3 regions of the Pedococcus sp. P2_E4 genome follow, and region 1 is predicted to be linked to each of the others. Evidence: riboswitches for the same ligand, from Rfam matches in the RefSeq annotation. Region 1 holds a riboswitch; each other region holds the start of a gene.

Region 1 (7,326 bases):
ACCCAGGCACCGAGCGCGGTGCTCCCCGGGCTCGGCTGATGGCCGAAGGCACCCCAGACCCGAGCCCGCGCCCCGACCCGGGCCCGCCGCACCGGCCACGCCGCCCCGTCCTGCGCAGCAGCCGCATCTGGCGCGGCGAAGAGCTCACCGAGACGATGCCGATGCTGGAGTCGCTGAGGCACTCGCCCTATCGCAACGTGAAGATCCGGCAGGCGGCGGCGGAGGAGCGCGAGGCGCGGGCGGCCCTCGACCTGGCCCTGCGGGTCGGCGAGCTGATGCTGCGGTGCGGGGCGGGGGCGCCGCAGGTCGAGTCGTCGGTCATCGCGGTCGCCGCGGCCGGTGGGCTCGACAACCTCGAGGTCGACATCACCTTGCAGTCACTGCTCATCCAGTGCACGACGACCTCCGGCCTCCCGATCACCATGCTGCGCGTCGTGCGCTCGGCCAGCCGTGACTTCGCCCGGCTGACCGCGGTGCACGAGTTCGTCGAGAGCCTCGTCAGCGAGGGCTACGACCGCGAGGCCGCATCGGCCCGGCTGCGCGAGATCCGCCGCGCCCCACGCTTCTGGCCGCGGTGGGCGGTCCGTGGCTCGCTGGGTGTGCTGGCCGCCGCCATCGCGACGATGCTGGGTGCCGGTGCGGTCGCCGCGCTCGTGTCGGGGTTGTCGGCGCTGTTCGTCGGGTATGCCGCCCGGTCCCTGGGGCGGCGCGGGCTGCCGGACTTCTACCAGTGCGCCATCGGTGGGTTCTTCGCCACCGTCTGCGCCTGGGGTGCGTTCAGCCTGGGCGCGCAGGGCTGGCTGCCGGTCTCGTCGTCGGACTTCGCGTTCATCGTCGCCGGCGGCATCACGGTGCTGCTGCCCGGACGCACGGTCGCCTCGGCGTTCGAGGATGCCATCTCCGGCTACTCCGTCACCGGAGCGGGCCGGATGTTCGCCGTCTTCCTCACGACCGCGGGCATCATCCTCGGCGTCGCCACGGGCCTGTCCCTCACGCTGTCCCTCACGGAGATGTTCGACCTCGACGTCGCGTCGCCGTCCATCGTGGCCACCCGGGCCTTGAGCGCACCCGTGCTCCTCGCGGTGGTGGGCGCGTTCCTCGTCGGCCTGGCGGGGGCGGTCGGGCTTCGCAGCATGCGCCGGCTCGTCCTGCCGGCCGGTCTGCTGTGCGCCGCCAGCGTGGGCGTCTCGCTGGCCGTGGCGCGGATCGACGGGCTGGGTCCGCTGGCCGCTGCGGGCTGCGCCGCGATCGTGCTCGGGTTCGCCGGGCGGCTGGTCGCGCTGCGGCTCGGGGCCCCGCCCATGGTGCTCGTCGTGCCCGCGTCGTACGGCCTGCTCCCCGGTCTGGCGATCTTCCGGGGCCTGTACGAGATGGTCAACGGCTCCTCCGAGGGCGCGGGGACGTTGTCGCTCCAGGGTGGCATCACCACCCTCTTGGGGGCGATGGCCGTGCTGCTCGCGATCGCGGCCGGCAGCGTGCTCGGTGAGTTCCTGGCGGCGCCCTTCGACCGCAGTGCGGTGCAGAAGCGTCGCGCTCGGCGTCGCTGACCCGGACCGCCCCCGCTCGGGCGCCCGGCCGCCCGGCCGCCCGCCTGTCGGGCCCGGTCGTGGCGTCGCGATGTCGACCCCTACCGCCCAGTTCTGACCGAAGGGACTACGACATCCGGCGAACTGGTTGTCCGATCCCGCCCACGGGCCTACGGTGGTTGACCGATGCCGCCGGCATCCCACAAGTGAACACGGCACACCCAATGCACACCCGCAGCGCCGAGCCTCGTCAGGCGGGTGACCAGCCGGAACGGTTCCGGGCAGACGAGGACGGGGGACCCAACGCGGCCGCAACGCGGCCTTGGGGTGAAGCCGGTCCGCCGGCCGGGCACCTGACAGCCCGAACCCGACAGCTCACCTCGCAGGCGCACGTCAGGAGAGGACCCCTTCCCCATGTTCTACGCGCCGAAGCACTCTGCCCGGAAGCCCAACCCCGTCAAGCGTCGTGTCACCGGAGTCGCCGTGGCCGGTGTCGCGACCGTCGCGGGCGGCCTGGCGACCGCCTCCTCGGCCAACGCGGCCGGCACCGTCTGGGACCGGGTCGCGGCCTGCGAGTCGGGCGGCAATTGGTCCATCAACACCGGCAACGGCTTCTACGGCGGGCTGCAGTTCAGCCGGTCCACCTGGAGCGGCTTCGGTGGCGGCGCCTACGCCGCGTACGCCCACCAGGCCAGCAAGTCGGAGCAGATCGCGGTCGCCCAGAAGGTCCTCAAGGTGCAAGGCCCCGGTGCGTGGCCGACCTGCGGGGCCCGCGCCGGCCTGACGCGCGCGAACGGAGGGGCGTCGTCCGCGACTGCGACCGCGTCCGCGGTCCGCAGCACCCCGGTCGCCTCCCGCTCCTCGGCGCGCACCGCCCCCGCCGGCCGGCTGGTCGTCGACGGCATCCGTGGCCCGAAGACCAACGCGGCCATCGAGCGCTGGGTCGGTGGGTCGGTCAACGGGAGCCTGTCGCGCACCGACGTGAAGGCGTTGCAGCGCAAGGTCGGATCGGCACCGGACGGTGTCATCGGCCCCAAGACCATCCGCGCCCTCCAGACCAAGATCGGCGCTCGCCACAATGGGTCGCGCACCCTCGACCGCGCCACGGTCCGGACGCTCCAGAGCTACCTGAACGCTCGCTGACGACGTCCTCCGTGCGGCCTCCCACCCCGGCGGGTGGGAGGCCGCAGCCATGAGCGGGGTATGCCGTCTGGCGCAGGGTTCTCGCCCGTCACCACCGCGCCGGTACCATCGACGCCGTCTGCTCGGGCAGGCATGCCGGCGTGGCGCAATTGGCAGCGCACCTGTCTTGTAAACAGGGGGTTGGGGGTTCGAGTCCCCCCGTCGGCTCAGCGCAGTTTGTCGACCTTCGTCCCGTTCTCGGGCATGGGCGCGTCACCATCCGCGGTGGCCCTGCTCTCATCCTCGAACGCGCAGCCCGGCGGTCGCCACCACGATGGCCGTCTCGAGGACCTGAGGCGTGCGACCGGAGGACTGACACGCCATGCCCACGAGCCCATCGACCCCCGTGCCAGCGTCAGGACGGGAGACCTCGGGGCGGCCGGAGTCCGCTCCTGCGGGGCCTTGGACCTCGGCCGGCCGCCGCCAGCTCGGTCGGGTGCTGCTGTTCGTGTGCACGCCGGGGCTCGTCCTCGGGGCGTCGACCTTGGCGACGGCGTCCGCGCTCGGGGCTTTCGACCCTGCCCCCCAGACCGTCCAGGCGTCGTGCCACCAGCAGCAGGCCGACCTGGCCAGCTTCGAGGTCGCGGTGTTCAACGGGTCCGGGATCTCTGGCCAGGCCAGGAAAGGTGCAGGGCAGCTGACGAAGGCCGGCTTCAGGGTCGCACGCGTGGGGACGGCTGCGGAGGGCCGGTGGACCGACGCAGCGGCTGTCATCACGTTCGGCCCGGACGGGCGGGGCGCGGCGCAGCTGGTAGCTGACCACATCCCCGGTGCTGTGCAGGTGAGCACGGTCCGCGTGGGTCGGGACGTGGATGTCGTGTTGGGCACCCAGTTCAGGGGGGTGTCGGCGACGGCGGTTGCGAGCTCCGCTTCCTCCGCGACGGTGCCGTCGTGTTCCTCCTCGGCGGCACGCTGACCGGCAGCTGACGGGCGTCGTCCCGGGGCTTGAGACCCGCGTCACGACATCGGCTCTCGGGCCTCTCATGGGTGTGGGCGGCGCGGTCCCGCAGGGGGAGATCGTGCCGTCCACAGCCATGCGTGCGCTCCCACCTCCGTGCGATGGGCGTCCGACAGGCGCCGTCCCTGTGCCGGTCCACGGCACGGGTCGCGCGGTTTTGTCCGGTTATGGCCGGCCCGTTACAGGCCGCCCCGCGGCGGGGCCACACGCGACTTGCCCGTGTTTGGTCAGGCGGCCGTAAAGATTCTTCGGCCTGAAGCGTCACGACTTGCCGGCTTCGAGGTCTTACGGGGGACGAAGCAACCCATGTGACTAAGGAGAGTGTGGTTTCAGTGCGTCGTTTTTCAGGCCTTATGGGGGAAAGGGCACGATGGCGACGTCCTGCTGCCTTGACAGTCGTGTTCGCGCTGGTGGCGGCGATGGGGACCGCGCTGGCTGTGACGCCGGCTCTCGCCGTCCCCGGCAATCCGGGGGTACCGCAGGCGGGGACCCTGCTCTACAGCGAGGACTTCTCCAACATCGACGCGAGTGCGGCGCCGGTGAGGATCGGCAGCTACACCGGCGGCGCCGCTGCTGCCGGCGAGACCTACACGGCTGATGCTGCCTGGAGCCCCGGAGCCAGCGCCTGCAACGGCTGGGTGATGCGCCAGGGGAGCCCGTTGCCCTCCGGTGTCACGCCGGCGGCCGACGACCAGTGCGCACGGAACGGCGGGTGGAACATCCTCGGCGCCATGGCCACCGCCATGGGGCAGTACCAGGGCATGACTGCCGCCCAGGCCGCTCAGAACCAGATCCTCAGCGAGTACACGAACCGCCCCGACGGTGTCCAGGCAGCTGGCATCCAGCTCCAGACCACCAAGAACTCGATCCCTACCATCGCCGGCCACTTCTACGCCGTCTCGGCGATCTTCGCCGAGACCAACTGCTTCTCCAACCACGCGAGCCAGGAGTTCGCCCTCATGGTCAACGGCGTTCCCACGGTCGTCGGCACCGGTTTGGATCCGTGCAGTGACCCCAGCAGGCAGGTCATCAACGTCAACAACGTGAACTACAGCGTGGCCAAGCTGCAGTCCGGCGCCCTGCAGGTGCCGCTCACGGGGGCGACCCCCACCTTGGGCATCCGCGTTAGGAACCTCAGGGCCACGGGCACCGGCAACGACGTCGGCTTCGACCTCCCGCAGATCGTCGACGTGACCCCGCAGCTCGACAAGGAGTTCTCGCCTGCCACGATCACGCAGGGCGACTCCTCGACCCTCACCTTCACGGTGACCAACACGACCGACCTGATGGCCAAGAACGGCTGGTCGTTCACCGACGACCTACCTGCGGGCCTCGTCGCCTCCGGGCCGGTCGGCGGCACCTGTGACCTGACCGCCAGCAACGTGACCAGCGGCAGCATCAGCGCCACCGGCAACCTCGCCCAGGGCCAGGCCTCCTGCACGATCACGGTCCAGGTCACCAGCAACACCCCGGGCGTCTACAACAACTCCGGGTGCACCGACACCACGGGCGCCGCCATCCCCAACTGCACCAACAACATCTCGAGGATCGTCGGGCTCTACCCGCCCGGCTCGACCCCGCTGACCGTTCTCCCGAAGGTCGACCTGTCGATCACCAAGAGCGCCGACCTCGACTCGTACACCCCCGGTCAGCCGGTCACCTACACGGTGACGGTGCACAACGACGGGCCCAGTGACGCCATCGACGCGACCTTCACCGACCCGATCCCGGCGTCGATCACGGGTGCCACCTGGACCTGCGCCGTGACCGCCGCGGGCAGTGCAAACCTCCCACCGGCGGGGCCCACCACGTGTGCTGCCAGCGGTTCCGGTGACATCGCCGACACCGTGCGCATCAACGTCGGTGGCACGCTCACCTACACCGTCACCGGCACGGTTGCCGCAGGCACCACCGGCAACATCGTCAACACGGCGACCGTCAAGCCCGCCGCGCAGACGACGATCCCGGTGATGCCTGGTGGTGGCCCCAACCCGACTCCCGGCTCGACCGCGACGGTCCCGACTGTCGACCCGGACTGCCCGCCCGCTCCCGGAGCCGGGTGTTCGGCCACGGTCACCACGCCCGGCAGCGCGATCGGCATCGTCAAGTCGATCAGCTCGGTCACCGACACCAACAACAACAACCTGGACGACGCCGGCGACGTGATCCACTACACGATCGTCACCACCAACACCGGACAGTCCACCCTCACGGGGGTCACGGTGACCGATGTCCTGGCTGCGCCCGCGGGGCCGGCTCTGTCCCTGTCGTGCACGCCGACCACGCCGGCGACGCTGGCGCCCGGCGCCACGATCACCTGCACCGCCGATTACGTGATCACGGCCGCGGACGCCCAGAAGGGCGCCGTCGACAACACCGCGACGGCCACGGGCACACCGCCCGACGGCCCGAATGTCACGGCCAGCGACACCGCCACCCAGCCCGTCCAGACGCAGGCGACCGGCCTGACGCTCGTGAAGTCGGCTGCCATCACCAAGGACGCCAACAACGACGGCAAGGCCGGTGTCGGTGACGAGATCACCTTCACCTTCCACGTCAAGAACACCGGCAACGTGACGCTCACGAACATCGGCGTGACGGACGTGCTGGTCGCTCCGGCGGGTCCGGAGGTGTCGGTGACGTGCCCGTCGACGACGCTGGCTCCGGGTGCCGAGATGGACTGCACCAGCTCGGTGTACGTCGTGACCCAGGCCGATGTCGACACCGGTTCGATCAAGAACGCGGCGACCGCGCATGGCACCCCGCCCAGCGGTCCGCCGGTGGTGACCCCGCCGTCGTCGACGACGACGCCGACCCCGGTCCCGTCGACCGGCCTGACGCTGCTCAAGACGGCCTCGATCACCAAGGACGCCAACAACGACGGCAAGGCCGGTGTCGGTGATGAGATCACCTTCTCGTTTGCGGTCAAGAACACCGGGAACGTCACCCTGAAGAACATCACGGTGACCGACGTGCTGGTCGCGCCTGCCGGGCCGGAGGTCTCGGTGACCTGTCCGCCTGGTGACCTCGCTCCGGGTGCCACAGTGGTGTGCACCTCGAGCGTCTATGTGGTCACCCAGGCCGATGTCGACACCGGTTCGATCAAGAACTCGGCGACCGCCCAGGGCACCCCGCCCACCGGTCCGCCGGTGGTGACGCCGCCGTCCGGCACGACGACCCCGACCCCGGTCACCCCGGGCCTGACGCTGCTCAAGACGGCCTCGATCACCAAGGACGCCAACAACGACGGCAAGGCCGGTGTCGGTGATGAGATCACCTTCTCGTTTGCGGTCAAGAACACCGGGAACGTCACCCTGAAGAACATCACGGTGACCGATGTTCTGGTCGCTCCTGCTGGTCCGGAGGTCACGGTGACGTGTCCGTCGACGACGCTGGCTCCCGGCGAGCAGATGACCTGCACCTCGAGTGCGTATGTGGTCACCCAGGCCGATGTCGACACGGGTTCGATCAAGAACTCGGCGACCGCCCAGGGCACCCCGCCCAGCGGTCCGCCGGTGGTGACGCCGCCGTCGTCGACGACGACGCCGACCCCGGTCACCCCGGGCCTGACCCTGGTCAAGTCCGCGGCGATCACCAAGGACGTCAACAACGACAACCTTGCAGGTGTGGGTGACGAGATCACCTTCTCGTTTGCGGTGA
Region 2 (3,475 bases), on a different contig from region 1:
ATCGCCTGCTCGAGGCGTCGCTTGCCGATGTAGCACCACGGGCAGACCACGTCCGCCCACACGTCGATCTCGATGGCGGTCATGCCTCCATACAAACACGCCCACCACTGGACCGCCGCGCCAGGTGCACGCAGGCCCCCGTCCGCCGTGGCGGAGGGGGCCTGGGTGCGCTGCGGCCGGGTGGACCCTGGGGTCAGGGGCGGCCGTAGGTGACGCTGGAGGACCAGATCGAGCGGAGCGCGACGGCCTTGCCGCTGCGCGGGGAGTCCCACATCATGCCGTTTCCGGCGTAGATGCCCACGTGGTAGGCCGGCGAGCCGAAGAACACGAGGTCACCCGGCTGCGGGTTGGACACGGGGGTCACGGCCTGGCGCTGCGCCTCGGCCGTGCGCGGCAGGCTGATGCCGACCTGGCGGAAGACGTACGCCGTGAAGCCGGAGCAGTCGAAGCCGGCGGGCGTGGTGCCGCCGTACCTGTACATGATGCCCTCGTACTGGGCAGCGATGCCCAGGACGCCACCGGCGGCCGGACGGCTGCTGGTGAGGGCCGTGCGGGCGGTCGACCGGCTCGCGGTCGAGCTCTGCACGCGGTCGGTGGCGACGGCGGCGGGGCGAACGGCCTTGGCCTTGGGCTTGGGCCTGGCAGTCGCCTTGAAGCCGATCAGGCCGTAGGCGTCAGAGGCCTGCGGGGCAGCGGCCTCGGGAGCCTTGACGGCGACCGGGGCGCTGGTGGTGGCAGCGGTGGGGTCGGCCTTCGGGGCGGCCGGGGCAGCGGACGCCGGGAGGGCGAACGAGGCCACGAGACCACCGGAGGCGGCGACGACGGCCGAGGTCTTGACGGCAGGCTGGGCGGATTTCGCCACGATGCCACTGATCTCGGAAACGGGGTTGTAACGGCCAGGGGCGCGGTGGCGACCGGCAGCGTGTGAAGCCACGATGGATGAACCTCCAGTGCCTACGAGGTGAGCTGTCGGGTTCGGGTGGAGGTAGATCACCCGGCCCTCACGGTTGCCACCCGACCTAGCGGGCGCTCGCGAGAGGACTTAACCCCAAGGACTCTCCCGAAGGAGGGCCCGAAAGTGGGTCCCCCGCTCCTGCCAAGCGGACTTGCTGAGGACCCGAACGTGATGGCAGGACTAGGCGTTCCACATCGGGCCAATCTCCCCGGGGGGTGGAGAGATCCCCGCGAGACTACACAAACCCCCGACCAAAAGTCACATTGAGGTCACGGCGAGCCCATGCGATCGTCAAGCAAACGCCATCTTTCGATGACAGTTCGTGCTCAACGGGGGAAAAATCGGACACGTCCGATCGGTGAACGGTCCGGCGGGTCAGGGACGCCGCGACATACCCCGGCGGGGGTGGCTCGCCGCTCAGACCAGAGCGCCGCTGAGGGCAGGCGCGCCGCTGAGGGCAGGCGCGCCGCTGAGACCAGGGCCGCTCAGACCAGGGCGCCGAAGACGTGCTGGGCGACGTCGTCGGGCAGCGAGACCCCGGTGGACTCGGGGGCGTTCTCGCGCACGGCCACGACGCGCCCGTCCTGGCGGTGCACCCGCACCCGCTCGCCGGGCAGCAGCCGGGCCACCGTGAGCAGGCTGAGCGCCTCGTGGTCGACCTGGACCGGCTCACCGATCCGGCGGACGAGCACGATCTCGGGGGTCTCGGTCGCGAGCTCGGTCAGCGTGTGCAGCCCCGAGCGGAAGTCCTCGGTGGGCTCGACCTCACCCAGCTCGTCGAGGCCGGGGATGGGGTTGCCGTAGGGCGAGTCGTGGTGGTCCTTGAGCATGGCGAGGATCTTGCGCTCGACCCGCTCGGACATGACGTGCTCCCAGCGGCAGGCCTCGTCGTGGACGTACTCCCACTCGAGCCCGATGACGTCGACGAGCAGGCGCTCGGCGAGCCGGTGCTTGCGCATGACGCGGGTCGCCAGCAGCCGACCGTGCTCGGACAGCTCGAGGTGACGGTCGCCGGCGAGCGCCAGCAGGCCGTCGCGCTCCATGCGCGCGACCGTCTGCGACACCGTGGGCCCGGAGTGGCCGAGGCGCTCGGCGATGCGGGCGCGCAGCGGCGTGATGCCCTCTTCCTCGAGCTCGAAGATCGTCTTGAGGTACATCTCGGTGGTGTCGATCAGGTCCGTCACGGGTCAAGCCTCTCATTAGCGGGCGACTGCGCGCCGCTGTCCGGCAACTCGGGCTCCCCCGACGCCGCGGCTCGGGCGACCGCGCCCCGACGCACCGGGTCGTAGGCCGGCACCCAGTAGCCGATCCAGCAGGCTCCCAGCAGCGCGAGCACCCCGACCCCGAGACAGGCTGCGACGAGGCCGGAGACGGCCGTGACGGCGCTGATGAGGACCGGTGCGCCACTGCCACCGATGACCGACACGAAGCGCCACCCGCCGAGGAACTGCGACCGGCCGACCGCCGGGGCGACGTCGGCGCCGAGGGTCATGACGAGGCCCGAGCCGATGCCGTTGCCGATGGCACCCACGACGGCCAAAAGGCCGATGCCCAGCGCAGTCCCGGTGAGCGGCAGGGCGCCGAGGCTCAACCCGACGACCACGACACACGGCACGGCGATCCACACCCGCCCGAACCGGTCCATGACCGAGCCGGCCGGGTAGAACAACAGCATCTCGACGCCCCCGGCGACCCCGAAGATGACGGCGGTGGTGCTGGCGGACAGCCCCGACTGGGCGGCCCACAGCGGCACGAGCACGACCCGCGACGACCGCACCGCACCCACGACGGCGATGGCCAGGCCGAGGGTGAGGTACGTGCGCCGGTGGCTCCAGAGCAGCGTGGCGGTGCCCACCGGCGCCTCGAGCCGGGCCGCCTCCTCGTGCTCGGCCGTGAGGTCGGGCGCCCACCACACGAGCAGCGTCGCGAGCACCCCGGCCGCGACCGCCACCGCGAACCCCGCCTGCGGTCCCCAGAAGTGCACGATCGGAGCGCCCACGAAGGGCCCGACGAACAACCCGATCCGGTGGACCCCGCCCAGGGTCGACAACGCCCGCGCACGCATCGCGATCGGCACCGCGTCGATGAGGTACGACTGGCGGGCCACGAGGAACACCGACGACGTGAACCCCATCGCGAACACCGCAGCCATGAGCGCGACCAGCGAGGTGGCCGTCACCGCGAACAGGGCGGCGACGGCATCGGCGGCGGCCGCCCCCATGAGGGCCTTGCGCTCCCCCACCCGGTGCACGAGGGCGCCGGCCGGCACCGCGAAGAACAGGTCGGCGATGAGGGTCAACGCCACCGTGAAGGCCGCGACCGACGGCGAGGCGCCCAAGTCGAGCGCGCTCAGCGTGAGGATCGGCACGACCGCACCGGCGCCCACGGCCACGACGACCGTGGGTCCGTAGGCCGGCGCCGCGATGCTCCAGAGGCTGAACGGGGCTTCGGGGCGGGCAGGTGGCGGCGTCATCACCGACCATTCTGTCGCTGGTCCCACGAGGGGGCACGACGGGGCGC
Region 3 (7,326 bases), on a different contig from region 1:
CCGTGCCCACGGCGGTCGACGCCCGGATGCCGCGCGCCGTGTCGGTCGACGTCGACCTCACCGCCGTGCCGAACAAGCAGCAGGTGCTCTTCCTCGCCTTCGTCGGGTCGATCGGTGCGGGCGAGGTGTTCGTGCCGCCCACCACCGCGCCGGGTGCGGTCGTGCCCCCCACCACCGTGTCCGAGCTGGTGCGCTTCTGCCCGTATGCCGCCGCGCGGATCGTGCACATCGAGAACCGCCCGACCTGAGACCCGCCTCCTGGACCTGGTCAGGGACGGAAGGTCACGACGCGGGGCTCGATGTTGCGACGGTCCTGACCGCCCTGCAGCGTGTAGCCGCTGGCGACCCACGAGGTGGTCCGGGTCGGGTGCGCGCGGCAGGAGAGGTAGTCGCCCCACTTGCCGGCCTGCGGTGCGTGGGTGGACGTCGCGGTCGTCTTCGTGGTCCAGGTGTTGGCCTGCTGGTCGAGGACCCCGACCGCATGGGCCGGCTGCGTGGGGCCGCCGAAGAAGGCGGTGAGGCCGATGGCCCCACGCCTGCTGGGCGCTGCCGCCGGATAGGCCCAGGCGCCGTTCTGGCTCCAGAGGTCCGGCTCGGCCACGACGGTGAGCGACTGCTCGTCCAGGGTGACGGCGCGGATGTAGGGCTGCGGCCGCCCCGGGCCACGCCCGGCACTCCACAGGAAGCCGAGCCGGCCGCCGGCCCGCCAGGCACCGGTGACGCGGTCGTCGCAGCGGCTGAGCCACGGCTGGCCGTCCGGCCCGAGCGAGCGGTAGTCGCTGTCGTTCCAGGGGGTCACGGGGATCGTCCAGGCGCTGACGTTCGCCGCGTCGTCCGGCCACTGGAACAGCCGCAGGGACCGGCGCGACTGGTCGTTGGCAGCGAACCACATCGAGGACCCGGCCCCCGAGACCAGGCGCAGCGAACCGACCGACGTCGTGGACCAGTGACGACGGGTCAGGGGCGCCGTCCTGGTCAGGTCGGCACGCGCATACCGGATGACGCCGGCCCGCACCCACCGGTCGGAGCCGTCGTACTGGTTGAAGGTGAGCCAGAGGTTCTTGGTGCTGACCGCGAGGTCGGGGAAGTCGAACCACACGTCGGTCCAGGCCGGGTCGAGGTCGGCCGGCGAGACGTCCCACCACCGCCACGTCCCCGAGGCCGCCGTCCGGCTGACGGCGAGCCGGTAGATGTTGCTGCGCCCCGACTTCGAGTACTGCAGCAGCCACACCCACAGGCGCTGGGTCGGCAGGTAGGTCACGAGCTGGTCGCAGCAGAACACCCCACGGTCGGCAGGGAACTCGGTGAACGGGTCGAGCAGCGACCAGGTCGCGCCGCCGTCCGCCGATCGCGTGGCGTACCAGTTGCCCGTGACGAACAGGATGGAGGAGGAGACGCCGACCGAGGGTTCGCCGACGGTGCCCGTCTGGGTGCCGGTGGCAGCATCGTCGAGCGCGATGTTGGCGGTGATCGTCAGCACGAGTCGGCCCCGCTCACTCGGGGTCGGTCGGCGGCGGCGCGGTCGGTGGCGGCGCAACCGGGGTGGCGGGGGGCGTCTCCGGCGGCTTGGGCCCCGGCTTCTTGCGCTCGGCCGACTGCTGCCGGTCGCGCTGGTCCAGCTGGCGGTCACTCATGGGGATGCCCAGGTCGGGCTCGGCCCCGGCCGGCAGCCCCTCGGCGGCCTCGGCGCCCGCCAGCGCGTCGTCGCGGGCCTTGTCACCCTTCCTGCGCGCCCGGACGTGCGTGCCGGCGAGGGGGTCTGCGCCCTCGTGGGTGGCCTCGGTGGACCCGGCCCGTCGCTTGGTGGTCATCGGCGCGGGTCGCCACCTGAGCTGTCGCGAGCCAGGGCGGGCCGCATCGGTCGGCGCCACTCCACGCGGGCCAGGATGCCCAGCACCACGGCGGCCGCCAAGAACAGCAGAGAGATCGCGCGCTCGGTGCCTCCGCTGCCGGCGTCACCACCCTCGCCGCCGAGCCGCTCGATCCAGTCCGGCACCAGAGCAGTCACGACGGCCAGGAGCACACCGATCCCCGCGAGCACCACCTCGGCCCAGAACCGTCGCCTCACCCCAGGTCCGCGCATCACCCGCTCCTCCCGATCGGACGGTCGGGCCGCATCCCCGCCGCTCCCGGCGGGGGCACCGGGCCCCTCGTCCAAGGATGGACCCGGGTCGCTCCCGCGACAAGGTGTGGGAGGGGGCAGGTCGCGGGTGGGCGGGTCGCGGGTGAGCATCCGGGCAGGTGGGCATTCCCGGCAGGTGGGCCTTCCCGGGCAGGAGAACGGCGGGCGACTGGGTGCAGTAGTCGCCCGCCGTTCCGACCGACCCCGTCCCCCGGACAGGCGGTCACCAGTGAGACGTCCCCGGCCCCGGAAAGTGACGGCAGGCCGGCGGGGTCGCCGTGCGGCCTAGGGTGACGGGCTCCCGGCGACCGGTGTCGAACCGCTCGAGGTCTGCACCGGGGGCGTCGGCGCCGTGGTGGGCTCGGCTGCAGTAGGGCTCGAGGGCGACGTGCTGGTCGATGGGGTGGGGGTGTCGACGGACTGCGGTCCGCTCGGTGCCGTGGTGCTCGCCGGCGCGGGGGCCGCCGCAGGCGCCGTCACGGTGACGGTGACTGCGGGGGTGGGCGGGGACGTCGACGCGACCCTCGCGGGCGGCGCGGCGCCGGTCTTGGCGGGGACTGGCGTCGCCACCTTCGTGGCGCGCGGGGCCTGGCCCACGACCGGGTCCGCGGTGGTGGTGTCGACCGCCGCACAGTGCCGGCGGTCGGACTCGTGGCCGGCCACCAGGACCCCGGTGGCGGCGACCATGGACACGAGGAGGACGAGTATGGCGCCGCCTCCCCTCGTCCGCCGGATGAGCAGCAGACCGGCGGCGGCGGAACCGAGCAGGAGGCTCGCGGCTGCGGCCATGAGGGCGGCCAGGGTGTCGAAGGACTCGGGGCAGGTCGGGTTCATGCGCGGGGGAAGGACTCTTTCGGTGACGCTGCAGGGGCGTTGAGCCTGCACTGGTGTGGGGTGCTCGGAACAGGGAGATGTCGGGCGAATCCGGGGGAGGGCACAGGCGCCCTCAACTGGTACTGACGCGCCAGCAACGAATGTGTGACGCGACGCGAATCATTTACTGCCGCAATGGATTTCGATCGCTGCTCGGCTTGGCATCAGCCTGCGATGACGGGTACCTTGCGGGAGCCCGGTCGGCGATCGGGCGCTGGACGAGTTGCCGAATCCTGCCCCCGGCCAGCCATCGACCTTCAGGGCAGGAGCGGGGAAACCACTTCGGACCGACTCGGTCCTTGGGGTGAAGCCGCCCTCGTCGACGTTGCAGAGGCCGACTCCGGTCACGTGGCGACGGCGAGCGCGGCCGGGCACACCTCCGCCCGAACCCGACAGCTCACCTCGCAGGCGGTGGAGGAGTTGGCCCATGTCATTGACGTACATCGGAAGACATCGCAAACCCCGGCGTCGCCGCTACCGGGGCTCGGCGGCTGCGGCCGCCCTGGTGACGATCGGCTGCCTCGCCGCCGGCGTACCCAACGCGGCGGCTGCCCCGGCCCCGACCGCCACAGGAGTCCTGGCCTGGCCGGTCCTGCGCCAGGGCTCCACGGGCGCCCACGTCGTCGCGATCCAGCGCATCGTCGGCGTCACGGCGGACGGGGTCTTCGGTCCGAGGACCACAGCAGCCGTGCGGCGCTACCAGGGACGGCACCACCTGACCCCTGACGGAGTGGTCGGCCCCCGGACTGCGGCGGTCATGCGCCGGGGTCCCAAGGCGGCAGCTGCCAAGGCGGCCCGCACCAAGGCGGCCCCTGTCAAGGCTGGGGCGTCCAAGGCAGGGGCGTCCAGGGCTGGGGCGTCCCCGTCGCTGTCGAGCACCGTGGTGGCCATTGCAGCCGCCTACACCGGGATTCCCTACCGGCGTGGGGGCACCGGGCCCGGCGGCTTCGACTGCTCCGGCTACACGTCGTTCGTCTACCGCAAGGCAGGCAAGTCCATCCCGCGCACCGCGGCTGCCCAGCAGGCCGCCGCGCGCCGGGTCTCGACACCACGACCGGGCGACCTGGTCTTCTTCGGGTCGCCGGCCTACCACGTGGGCATCTACGCCGGGGGTGGCTACATGTTCGACGCGGGCAAGCCGGGCCTCGTCACGCAGAAGCGCAAGGTCTTCGCCGGGGTGTCGGGGTACGGCCGCTTCTAGGCCTGCGACGCGCAGGGCCGTCGCGAAGACGCCCGCCGGCGGCCAAGGGGGGTGCGCTCAGGCCGCCGGCGGGTGCCCATCAAGCGACCGGAGGTTCGAAGGCCGGCCACACAGGAGAGACGTCGGATCCCCCTGAACCGTGACGGCTCACTGTCGGTCGGTGTCCTGGTCCACCCGGTCCGCGAGCTGGTCTGCGATCAGCGCCCAGTGCGTCCGGACCTGCCTCAGGTGGTCGTGGCCGTGTCGCGCGGCCTGGCGCTGACGCGACGCGAAGTCTCGCAGCGCCTGGTTCAGGACGGTGCCCTCCTGGTCGTCGTGGACCTCCAGGACCAGCCGTGGGCCTCGGCCGGCCTGCGGATCGACGTCCAGGGTGCGCTCCCACTGCAGGGCAGCCCGGTCGAACTCCTCCAGCGTCACGGCAGGGTCGTGGGCCGCCCGCCACAGCGGGTGGGCGCGATCCGCCGGCATCCCCCTCGCGTCAACCTGCCGAGGAGCCGCCGGCTCACCACGGGACACGTCCGGGAACGCGAGCACGCCGAAGGGAAGCCCCTGTCCAGTTCGATGTTCCTCCACGCCGTGTCAGACGCACGGATCGGTATGACGTGACGACTGCCGCCCGCGGGCGGCCCTTGCTCATCGGCCGAGCACGTCCCGCTCGCCCGGGTGGCGGGCCGGGTCAGCCTCGGGCAGGGCGTCGACGGCCCAGTCCGAGCGCTTCCACTCCGGGACGGGAGTCAGGCACCCCTCGCGCGGCACGAACCGCGAGCGCCGCACGAGCTCGTACCGGTGGATGTAGCGCGGGCAGTTCGGGTAGACGGCCCGGGCACGCACCCGGATGACGAGCTGGGCCTCGGGGTACTCCTCGCGCAACGGGTCCTCGAGGTCGATGCTCGCGACCCCCTCGAGCCGCATCCGGTGTCCGCGCTCGAAGTCGATGAACAGCAGCCCGACATCGGGGTTGACCAGCACGTTGCCGGCCGAGAGGTACATGCCGTTCCCGTCGTAGCTGGGAAACGCGATCGTGTGCGGGTCGAGCACCCGCACGAAGCCGGGCTCACCACCCTTGTACGAGCAGGTCGGCCGTCCCTGGTCGTCCGCCGTCGCGAGGAAGAACATGTCGCGCGCCTCGATGAACGCGCGGTCGCCGTCGCCGATGGTGTCGCTGACGAGAAGGTCGTCGATGCGGTCGGCCAGCGCCCTGGTGTCGAACCGGTCCTGCAGCGCCCGGCTGCCCTCGTGGTACGTCGATGACATCGAGTCCTCCCTCAGGGGGTCCTGCGCATGAAGGTGAGGTGGGTGACCCCGCTCGGCGAGGAGACGGCTTCGACGTCGTAGTCGTCCTCGACGCCTTCGAGCCCGTCCCAGATCCGGACTCCGCGGCCGAGCACGATGGGGACCTGGACGAGGTGCAGGTGGTCGACGAGCCCGGCAGCGACGAAGTCGCGCACGACGGTGGGGCCGCCACCGAGCCGGACGTCCAGGCCGTCGGCGGACTCGCGTGCGGTCTCCAGCGCCTCGGCCGGGGTGGCGTCGAGGAAGTGGAACGTCGTGCCACCCTCCATCTCGATCGAGGGGCGCGGGTGGTGGGTGAGCACGTAGGTCGGTGTGTGGAACGGCGGGTTCGGCCCCCACCAGCCCTTCCACTGCGGGTCGGTGTGCCAGCCGGGCGGTCCGAACTTGTTGGCGCCCATGATCTCGGCGCCGATGCCCTCACTGTGGCGGCGGGCGAACGAGTCGTCGACGCCGACGGTGCCGCCTTCGCCCCAGAAGCGGGTCGCGAACATCCACTCGTGCAGGCGCTCACCGGCATGGCCGAACGGTGCCTCCAACGACTGCGGCTCGCCGGTGGCGAAGCCGTCGAGGGAGATGGCCAGGTTGTGGACCCGGGTCAACGACATCCGCCTCATCGCCCTTCGGCGCGGCGCAGGACCGTCTCGAACTGCCTGGCCAGGACACGCCGCCCCACCACCGGGATCAGGGCCGCGACGATGCGGCCGGTGAACGAGGCGGGCAGCCTCTTCAGGGAGACCCGCAGGTCGGTGCCGCCCCCTGCCGGCAGGAGCTCGTAGCGCCAGCTGCTGCCCGGCGCCCACAGGTTCGACTCGAGGGTGTCGATCGTGACGGTGCCGGCGGCGGCGTCCCACGAGTAGCGCTCCCGCTCCCAGCCCATGCCCGTGCCCTCGGTGACCTCGGCCCAGCCAGGACCCTGGTCGTGGACCGTGAAGTGCTCGGAGTCGACGTTCGGCCACCAGCGGGAACGCTCGGGGCCGAAGTCGGTGATCACGGCCAGGACGTCGCCCGGCGACAGGCTCGTGTGGACGGTGAACCTCGTGCTGGTCATCAGGGTCCCCTCGGTGGCCGCGGAGTGGCTGCTCTCGGAGGACCATCATGCGCCACCCGGTCATTCCGTGGCAGGCATGGCGACGGGGCACTCGCACCGGTGGGTGCGAGTGCCCCGTTCAGGCGCCTGCCGCGGCGGGCTGGTCCTCCGTCACTTCACCTCGGCGCGGCGGACGACGAGCAGCCCGATCGCCATCGGCAGGAGGAACCACAGGCCACCGGAGACGGCCAGGTGCTGCCACTGCTGGCTGGTCAGGCTGCCGTCGAACAGCGCGGTCTGCGAGTAGTTGTAGTCCACCCACGGCTGCAGGTCGGCGAACCACTTCTGGTTGGCGGCGAGCAGGCCGAGTAGCGGGGGCAGCACCAGCGTGTACACGAAGTACGTGACGATGGCGCCCGCGGAGTTGCGGATGAGCAGGCCGAGCGTGAAGCCGAACAGCATGCCCAGGACACTGCCCAGGACGATGAGCGCGAAGTGCGCCGCCGAGACGTTCCAGACCGGGTCGACCCCGGCGATGGCACTCCCGACCAGGGTGCCGAGCACCCCCACGACAAGGGCGACGACCATCGAGGTGACCCCCACGGCGATGGCTGCGAGGAACTTGGCCCCGAGCACACGACCACGGTGCGGCACGAGGGTGAAGGTCGTCAGGCCGCTGCGCTGGCTCCACTCGCTCGTCACGGCGAGGATCCCGATCATCGGCAGGATCACCGTCATCGGGGCGCCGATGGCTGCCGCGAAGTTGTCGAAGGTCAGCTGGTCGTCCGGTGCGAACACGATGATCGCGGC

The links. A riboswitch is a leader RNA that binds a small molecule or an ion and turns the genes downstream of it on or off. The one in region 1 is predicted to bind cyclic di-AMP.
Region 2: linked by a shared signal. The riboswitch ahead of AC1DV7_RS17735 (C40 family peptidase) and the one ahead of AC1DV7_RS01130 (transglycosylase family protein) in region 1 are both predicted to bind cyclic di-AMP.
Region 3: linked by a shared signal. The riboswitch ahead of AC1DV7_RS16345 (C40 family peptidase) and the one ahead of AC1DV7_RS01130 (transglycosylase family protein) in region 1 are both predicted to bind cyclic di-AMP.

Annotation. Positions count from the first base shown of each region.
Region 1 is NZ_JBFUEO010000001.1:223,099-230,424, forward strand. Features, by position in the region: gene AC1DV7_RS01120 (serine/threonine-protein kinase) at 1-39, shown strand, start outside; gene AC1DV7_RS01125 (threonine/serine exporter family protein) at 39-1,547, shown strand; cyclic di-AMP (ydaO/yuaA leader) riboswitch at 1,819-1,909, shown strand; gene AC1DV7_RS01130 (transglycosylase family protein) at 1,941-2,669, shown strand; tRNA gene AC1DV7_RS01135 (tRNA-Thr) at 2,804-2,876, shown strand; gene AC1DV7_RS01140 (LytR C-terminal domain-containing protein) at 3,031-3,624, shown strand; gene AC1DV7_RS01145 (DUF7507 domain-containing protein) at 4,065-7,326, shown strand, end outside.
Region 2 is NZ_JBFUEO010000068.1:55-3,529, reverse strand. Features, by position in the region: gene AC1DV7_RS17740 (DsbA family oxidoreductase) at 1-83, opposite strand, end outside; gene AC1DV7_RS17735 (C40 family peptidase) at 194-934, opposite strand; cyclic di-AMP (ydaO/yuaA leader) riboswitch at 941-1,122, opposite strand; gene AC1DV7_RS17730 (iron-dependent transcriptional repressor DtxR) at 1,441-2,139, opposite strand; gene AC1DV7_RS17725 (MFS transporter) at 2,136-3,428, opposite strand.
Region 3 is NZ_JBFUEO010000049.1:9,603-16,928, forward strand. Features, by position in the region: gene AC1DV7_RS16320 (hypothetical protein) at 1-248, shown strand, start outside; gene AC1DV7_RS16325 (hypothetical protein) at 269-1,480, opposite strand; gene AC1DV7_RS16330 (hypothetical protein) at 1,494-1,811, opposite strand; gene AC1DV7_RS16335 (hypothetical protein) at 1,808-2,083, opposite strand; gene AC1DV7_RS16340 (hypothetical protein) at 2,408-2,956, opposite strand; cyclic di-AMP (ydaO/yuaA leader) riboswitch at 3,210-3,417, shown strand; gene AC1DV7_RS16345 (C40 family peptidase) at 3,423-4,196, shown strand; gene AC1DV7_RS16350 (hypothetical protein) at 4,344-4,664, opposite strand; gene AC1DV7_RS16355 (pyridoxamine 5'-phosphate oxidase family protein) at 4,830-5,450, opposite strand; gene AC1DV7_RS16360 (dihydrofolate reductase family protein) at 5,462-6,094, opposite strand; gene AC1DV7_RS16365 (SRPBCC family protein) at 6,100-6,537, opposite strand; gene AC1DV7_RS16370 (ABC transporter permease) at 6,688-7,326, opposite strand, start outside.